One region of the Pseudobacillus sp. FSL P4-0506 genome, then DNA from elsewhere that is predicted to be linked to it. Evidence: riboswitches for the same ligand, from Rfam matches in the RefSeq annotation. Region 1 holds a riboswitch; the other holds the start of a gene.
The links. A riboswitch is a leader RNA that binds a small molecule or an ion and turns the genes downstream of it on or off. The one in region 1 is predicted to bind lysine.

Region 1 (3,429 bases):
ATTGTGCTGTCTACAATCGGTCTAGTTGCTTTTTGGTATTCTGTTCCTATTGGCATTGGAGTACTGGTTCTCTTAACGGCCTTAATTCTTTCGTATCGCCAAATTATTTATGCCTATCCGCACGGTGGTGGGGCCTACATTGTCTCGAGAAACAACTTGGGAGAAAATGCCGGACTCATTGCAGGAGGCTCCCTATTAGTAGATTATATTTTAACCGTAGCGGTGAGTGTATCAGCCGGAACCGACGCTCTCACCTCTGCTTTTCCGCAATTGCACGAACATAATGTATCTATTGCTGCTTTACTAGTTGTATTAATTACGATTTTGAATTTACGAGGGGTAACAGAATCTGCTTCTGTTCTTGCTTATCCAGTATATTTATTTGTAGCCGCCTTACTTCTTCTTTCAGCCGTAGGTTTATGGAAAATTGCAACCGGACAAATACCGAGTGATCTGCACTCTCCGATCGGAACAGCCGTTCCTGGCATCAGTCTGTTTTTATTGCTCAGAGCTTTCTCATCCGGCTGTTCAGCTCTTACTGGAGTAGAGGCTGTTTCTAATGCGGTTCCTAACTTTAAGGAACCCGCTGCTAAAAATGCAGCAAACACCTTAATAATGATGGGGATTATCTTGGCGATTCTTTTTTCTGGCATTATGTTTTTAGCTTATTGGCTAGGAATCACTCCTAAAGCAGAAGAAACAGTGGTATCACAAATTTCGTCTGAAGTATTCGGTAGAAATTTCATTTATTACTTTGTTCAAGGAACTACAGCTCTTATTTTAGTTCTTGCGGCTAATACTGGTTTTTCTGCTTTTCCATTGCTAGCCGTTAACTTAGCAACGGACAAGTATATTCCACGGATGTTTCTCATGCGTGGAGACCGGCTTGGTTACTCAAATGGAATCGTCACGCTCGGCATCATGTCTATTCTACTTATCGTGGCTTTTAGGGGGGAAACTGAACAGCTTATTCCATTGTATGCCGTTGGTGTATTTATTCCCTTCACCCTTTCCCAATCAGGCATGATTGTAAAGTGGGTAAAAGAGAAGCCTGTTGGCTGGACGTATAAATTAACAGTTAATTTAATCGGCGCGCTCATTAGCTTAACTGTTGTGGTGATTTTCTTTACCACTAAGTTTTCTCAAGTGTGGCCTGTGCTAGTTTTCTTACCGATTATTATCTTTATGTTTCATCGAATTAAAAGTCATTATATGGCAACAGGTGAACAACTGAGAATTAAATCTGGAGAAGAAGCACTTCAATTTAAAGGAAATGTCGTCATTGTCCCGGTTGCCGGCATTACAAAGGTAGTTGAAAATTCCTTAAATTATGCCGAACTAATCGGTGATACTGTCATTGCTGTTTACGTCGCTTTTGACCGTGAAAGCGAACGACAAATGGAGGAGAGATGGAGAAAGTGGAAGCCTAATGTCCGTCTTGTTACTCTGCATTCTCAATATAGAAGCTTAATGAGGCCTCTCGCCCGGTTTATTGACATAGCCGTGGAAAAAGCGAATGAAAGGAACCATACCTTAACCGTACTTATTCCACAATTCATTACGAAGAAGAGATGGCAGGACATATTACACAATCAGTCGAGCTTACGTTTAAGAATCTACCTTCTTTATCAAAAGAATGTCATTGTCACTACCGTCCCTTATCGATTTAAAAAATAATCTTTACTCAAATTACGAAACACCTCTTCGAGAGGATGACAGGGCTTTGTGCATATTCCAGAGAAGAAGAGCTAAAATTAACCATTGCAAGATTGATAAGAATTGACTATAATTCTAGTGTCAATTAAATATTCCCATTTACCGATGGGATAGAGGCTGCAGCTTATATGAGTAAAGCGGAAGAGAGACAATGACATCTATGACTCCGTTTGAAAGGATAAACTGCCGAAGTGTGGACAGGTCATTGTCTGTTCATGCTGGGGATGTTTTCGAACAGGAACATCACTGTCGCGTTATTTAACGTGGAGGGCTATCTTCGGAAGGATTAAACGGACTTGTTAACAGCCGTCGATCTTCTTCGACGGCTGTTTTTTATTTGCCCTTGAAATGATTCAATCTTTATCACGAAAAGGAGTGCACAATATTGAGGAATACAGTTACGTCATCATCATCGACATCATCATCAAAGCCCAATCAGTTGAAGAGGACTCTAAAAGCACGCCATCTAACGATGATTTCTCTCGGAGGATCCATCGGAACAGGGATATTTTTAGCAAGCGGCGGAGCTATTCATAATGCCGGTCCTGGAGGGGCACTGCTCGCTTATGCAGCAATCGGAGTAATGGTCTATTTCTTAATGACGAGCCTTGCAGAAATGGCGGCCTATATGCCGGTAGCTGGTTCCTTTAAGGTATATGCATCAAAATTTGTTGATCCGGCCCTTGGATTTGCCATCGGCTGGAATTATTGGTACAACTGGGCGATTACCATTGCTGCAGAACTTGCCGCTGCAGTGCTCATTATGAAATTTTGGTTCCCTGACAGTCCTTCCATTCTCTGGAGCGGTCTCGCACTTTTAATTATGTTTGGCTTGAATTTTATGTCTGCCAAAGGATTTGGAGAATCAGAATTTTGGTTTGCACTTATTAAAGTAGTCACTATTATTTTATTTATTGTTACCGGTTTGTTTATGATTTTTGGTATTATGGGCGGCGAAGCCATTGGCCTCACAAACTTTACAATTAAAGACGCTCCTTTCAATGGCGGGTTTTTAGCTGTTTTAGGTGTTTTCATGGCAGCTGGCTTCTCTTTCCAAGGCACGGAGCTGCTCGGAGTAGCCGCCGGTGAAAGTGAAGAACCAGAAAAAAATATTCCTAAAGCTATTAATTCTGTATTTTGGCGCATTTTGCTTTTTTATATTTTAGCTATTCTTGTGATCGGATTGATTCTCCCATACACAGACGAACGTCTGCTAAGTGACTCTGTTTCTGTAAGTCCCTTCACGCTAGTGTTTGAACGGGCAGGTTTTGCTTTTGCTGCTTCTGTTATGAATGCTATCATACTCACTTCTGTATTGTCCGCAGGCAATTCAGGCATGTATGCTTCCACCCGTATGCTCTGGGACTTGGCACGTGATGGACAGGCCCCAAAATTTTTGGCTCGCCTTGACAAAAGAGGGGTACCGGTCAATGCGCTCATTATTACCACATTGGTCGGTTCTCTCGCATTTCTAACTACTTTCTTTGGCGACGGCGCTGTCTATGTTTGGCTGTTAAACGCTTCCGGAATGGCTGGTTTCGTCACATGGCTCGGGATCGCCATTAGTCACTATCGCTTCCGTCGGGCTTTTATCGCTCAAGGAGGGGACGTAACCACTCTTCCTTATCGTGCAAAATGGTTTCCAATTGGGCCATTGTTGGCACTTATTCTATGTACTTTCGTCATTTTGGGCCAAAATTTCCAAGCGTTTAT
Region 2 (3,429 bases), 1.4 Mb from region 1:
TCTCTTTACTGACTCAAGTGAGGATGATTTTAATCATCCGCTTGTAACCGCTTCCCTTGGTTTTATTCTAATATGCAATTTGTGTGCCAATCTCATAAAAATTTGCTGCGAAACGTTGTAAATAAGGAATTTTCTCAATATTATTTTATTGTTCAAACGAACTGACTAAAATCGGGGAGCCCCCTCAATCCTGAGTTATATAAAAATAATATAAATAGTAAAAAAAATTTCATCCGCTTGTAAAAATTTTTTTACATAGAGAGGCGCGTGTTGGAAATGATTTCGTGTGATTTTATTTTTAGCAGGAGGGAAATAAACTTCCAGCAGCTAAAATCCTTTACGGTAGATGACAGTCTTATCCGTGTATTTGGTTGTCGGGAGAATGAATGGTTATTCCTTTATTAATTGCATAATCAACAAAGGACAGTTGAATGAAATCAAAGTAGCTAATGGATTCTTTGGTAGAAAAGAGGATAATGGTTAATTTCACAATGAGTATAAGATAAGAAGCGACTGCAGCGGGGATCTGTTGAAGAGTAGGTGGTGGGGTTTATTCGTAGCAGTGTGAAATACGAGAAAAGAGCTGACCTTGGTGCAAAAATGCACGAAGGCCAGCTCTTTTTCAATAGAATGTACATTAAGAAATCGCTTTTTCTTTTACACTCAGTGATTGCAGTGCTTGTTGTAAGTCCGCTTTTTCTTCCTCATTTAGAGGAACCATTGGTAAGCGAACACCGCCTACAGGGATCCCGTTTAAATTTAATGCGGCTTTTACAGGTGATGGACTTGGTGCAGCAAATAACGCTTTCACGATGGGGAGAAGGTGGCGATGGGCTAGAGCCGCCTCTCTAAGTTTTCCATTCCTGAAGTTTTCAATCATCCTTTGCATTTCATTTCCGATAACATGAGAAGCAACTGAGATCACTCCTGTACCGCCAATTGATAATACTGGTAAGGTTAACCCATCGTCTCCACTGTACAATGAAAAATCGTCAGGTGTTTGGCTTATGATTTCTGTCATGGCATCTAAATTGCCGCTTGCATCTTTAATGGAGACAATGTTGGGGATCTGTGCCAGGCGAACAACTGTCTCAACAGACATATTGACCACGCTTCGCCCTGGTATATTATAAAGCATGACCGGTAATGACGTGGACTCAGCAATCGCTTTAAAGTGTTGATGTAAACCCTCTTGCGACGGCTTGTTATAATAAGGGACAACGAGCATAATGCCATCGACTCCTGCTTCCTCTGCAAGCTTCGTCAAATGAATAGAGGCTCTTGTGTTATTGGAGCCGGTACCAGCAATAACAGGAACTCTTCCATTTACAACTTCGACGACAAACTTAAATAACTCAACTTTCTCTTCCGTCGTTAACGTAGGGGATTCTCCGGTTGTGCCCGCTACCACTAAGCCGTCCGTGCCATTGTTAATTAAATAATTAATTAAGTTTTCTGTAGCATGAAAATCAATCTCACCATTTTGTTCAAATGGGGTTACCATAGCAGTTAAAATTTGTCCGAAATTCATTGCTTCTCCACATCCTTTATTATTTTTATACAATAGAGGGAGAAGGGCGGTTGGTAGTTAACGCAAAAAAGCAGCAGCGAGGCTTCGCTGCTGCAGTAGAAACAATTAGGTGAAAAATTATTTCTGTGCGTAAGATAGCCCTCCATATAGTTTCCTATATGACAATTCTGTATTTATTCAATAACAGAACCAGCTTCAAGAAAAATGAGATTCTTTCGGCTTCGGCAAATTCCCCTTTTCGCAATCATCATTGGACCTCATTATCCTCATATTGCGTACTCATGGTCTTTGCGCCTCTATCCTTACTTCAAAAAAGTATTGAAATAAGTAAATATGTAATTATATTATACAATATCAGCTTTTCTATTGGATTGCAAGGATAAGTGAGAGCTGTCTTTAAGTATTTTAATGTAATAGAGTGGTAGGGGGAAAATAGTTGTAGTCGGGAGCAGGGTTAACAGAAAACAAGAGTACTCATCGTTCAATCCTGGAGTCAGGTCCAGTGGTAACAGGTGAGCACTCCCAAGATATTTTTAACTCATTTAAAATTAGTGAAAGGGAAGAACGCAATGAAGAAGGGGAATTTTTTCTTGTTAACGGTGATGCATATGTATCTACGTTCAATGGAAATTCGTTTAGTTCTAAGCATTACAGCGTCATATGATAAAAAGTTTTATCGTTATCACTCATATTAGCTTTTTTATTGAATTGATCACTGCTTTCATAGTAGTTTGTTTGTATGCTCTTTATTCGGAAAAGCCAATCGAGTGGAACAGCTCCCCATTCCTGCCGTGCGGGTAATTAAAAACCGACACCATTTACAGATGCCGGTCGTGATACTGACAGTATTACATATTAAACAATGCCATCTTAGCGTACGGCGCCTAAACGATCGAAAAGAACCACGGAGTCGGCTTTATACGCAATATCGGTTTTGTTTTCGGTGGCATTAGGTCACATAGCCGCCCATGGAAAAACTGTCTGGATGCTAAATTTTGTTAATCAGCTTCAGCATTCAGTTTTAAAGCCAGCTTAAATTGCCGATCTGAAGATGGAGCAGTTTGCCTCTAAGCTTTTGTCACCCAGCAAAAGAAGAGTTTTTTACTATCTGTTATTTAATAAGAAAAGAACGCATCAGTATATTCCGTCTTTACACAGGAAGAGCAGGCTTATACTTGTTATCTTTCGTACGAGTTTCAAATTCCCGTTTGGCTTGCTCGATTTTTCTGTCATCGCTGTACAGGTCATATAAACCCCCAGCGAGGGTTTTTGCTGCAAAAATCATTCCTTTTAAGCCGACTCCTGAACCGGAGGCAGCCGTTGATTGCCATGTGTGTGGAGCTGTGCCCATTGGCCAGCAGCTTATTAAGCATTGTGCAAGCGGAGTAATCCAGCTAACATCACCAACATCGGTGGAGCCGGGAGCAATTTTTCCTTTATCAAATGTGGCTTCAACTGAGTCATGAAGGACCATTTGGTTGATATAGTCTGGCGCATGATAGGTCTGCATCACGCTGCGTTTTTGACTTAAGGTATATGATTTAGAGATTTCCTCGGCAAATTGGTAGTCCTCTCCTGTGAAGCGAGGGGAGTGAATCTCATTCATATTATTATACAAAACATCTTCTAACACACTGTTAGATAACGTGTCATAACAGCCGGCGAGAAGCTCCGATTCAACCTCTGTTTCGGTCATCATGGCAGCACCAGAAGCAATCTTTTTTAATCTCTTTGTTATCTCTTTCACCTCTTCTCTATGGGGAGCGCGGATATAATACCATACCTCTGCTTCTGGATGGACGATATTTGGCTCATGCCCTCCATTTGTAATGGAGTAATGAATCCGGGCTGCGTCTATGATATGCTCTCTTAAATAATTCGCACCAATATTCATCAAT

Region 2: it holds a riboswitch for lysine, as region 1 does, so the genes downstream of both, dapA (4-hydroxy-tetrahydrodipicolinate synthase) here and MKZ02_RS08810 (amino acid permease) in region 1, are expected to answer to the same signal.

Annotation. Positions count from the first base shown of each region.
Region 1 covers NZ_JBBOOI010000001.1:1,803,660-1,807,088, reverse strand. Annotated here, with positions in the region: gene MKZ02_RS08815 (APC family permease) at 1-1,677, shown strand, start outside; lysine riboswitch at 1,820-1,998, shown strand; gene MKZ02_RS08810 (amino acid permease) at 2,099-3,429, shown strand, end outside.
Region 2 covers NZ_JBBOOI010000001.1:3,228,489-3,231,917, reverse strand. Annotated here, with positions in the region: gene dapA (4-hydroxy-tetrahydrodipicolinate synthase) at 638-1,531, opposite strand; lysine riboswitch at 1,659-1,838, opposite strand; gene MKZ02_RS16050 (M20 family metallopeptidase) at 2,682-3,429, opposite strand, start outside.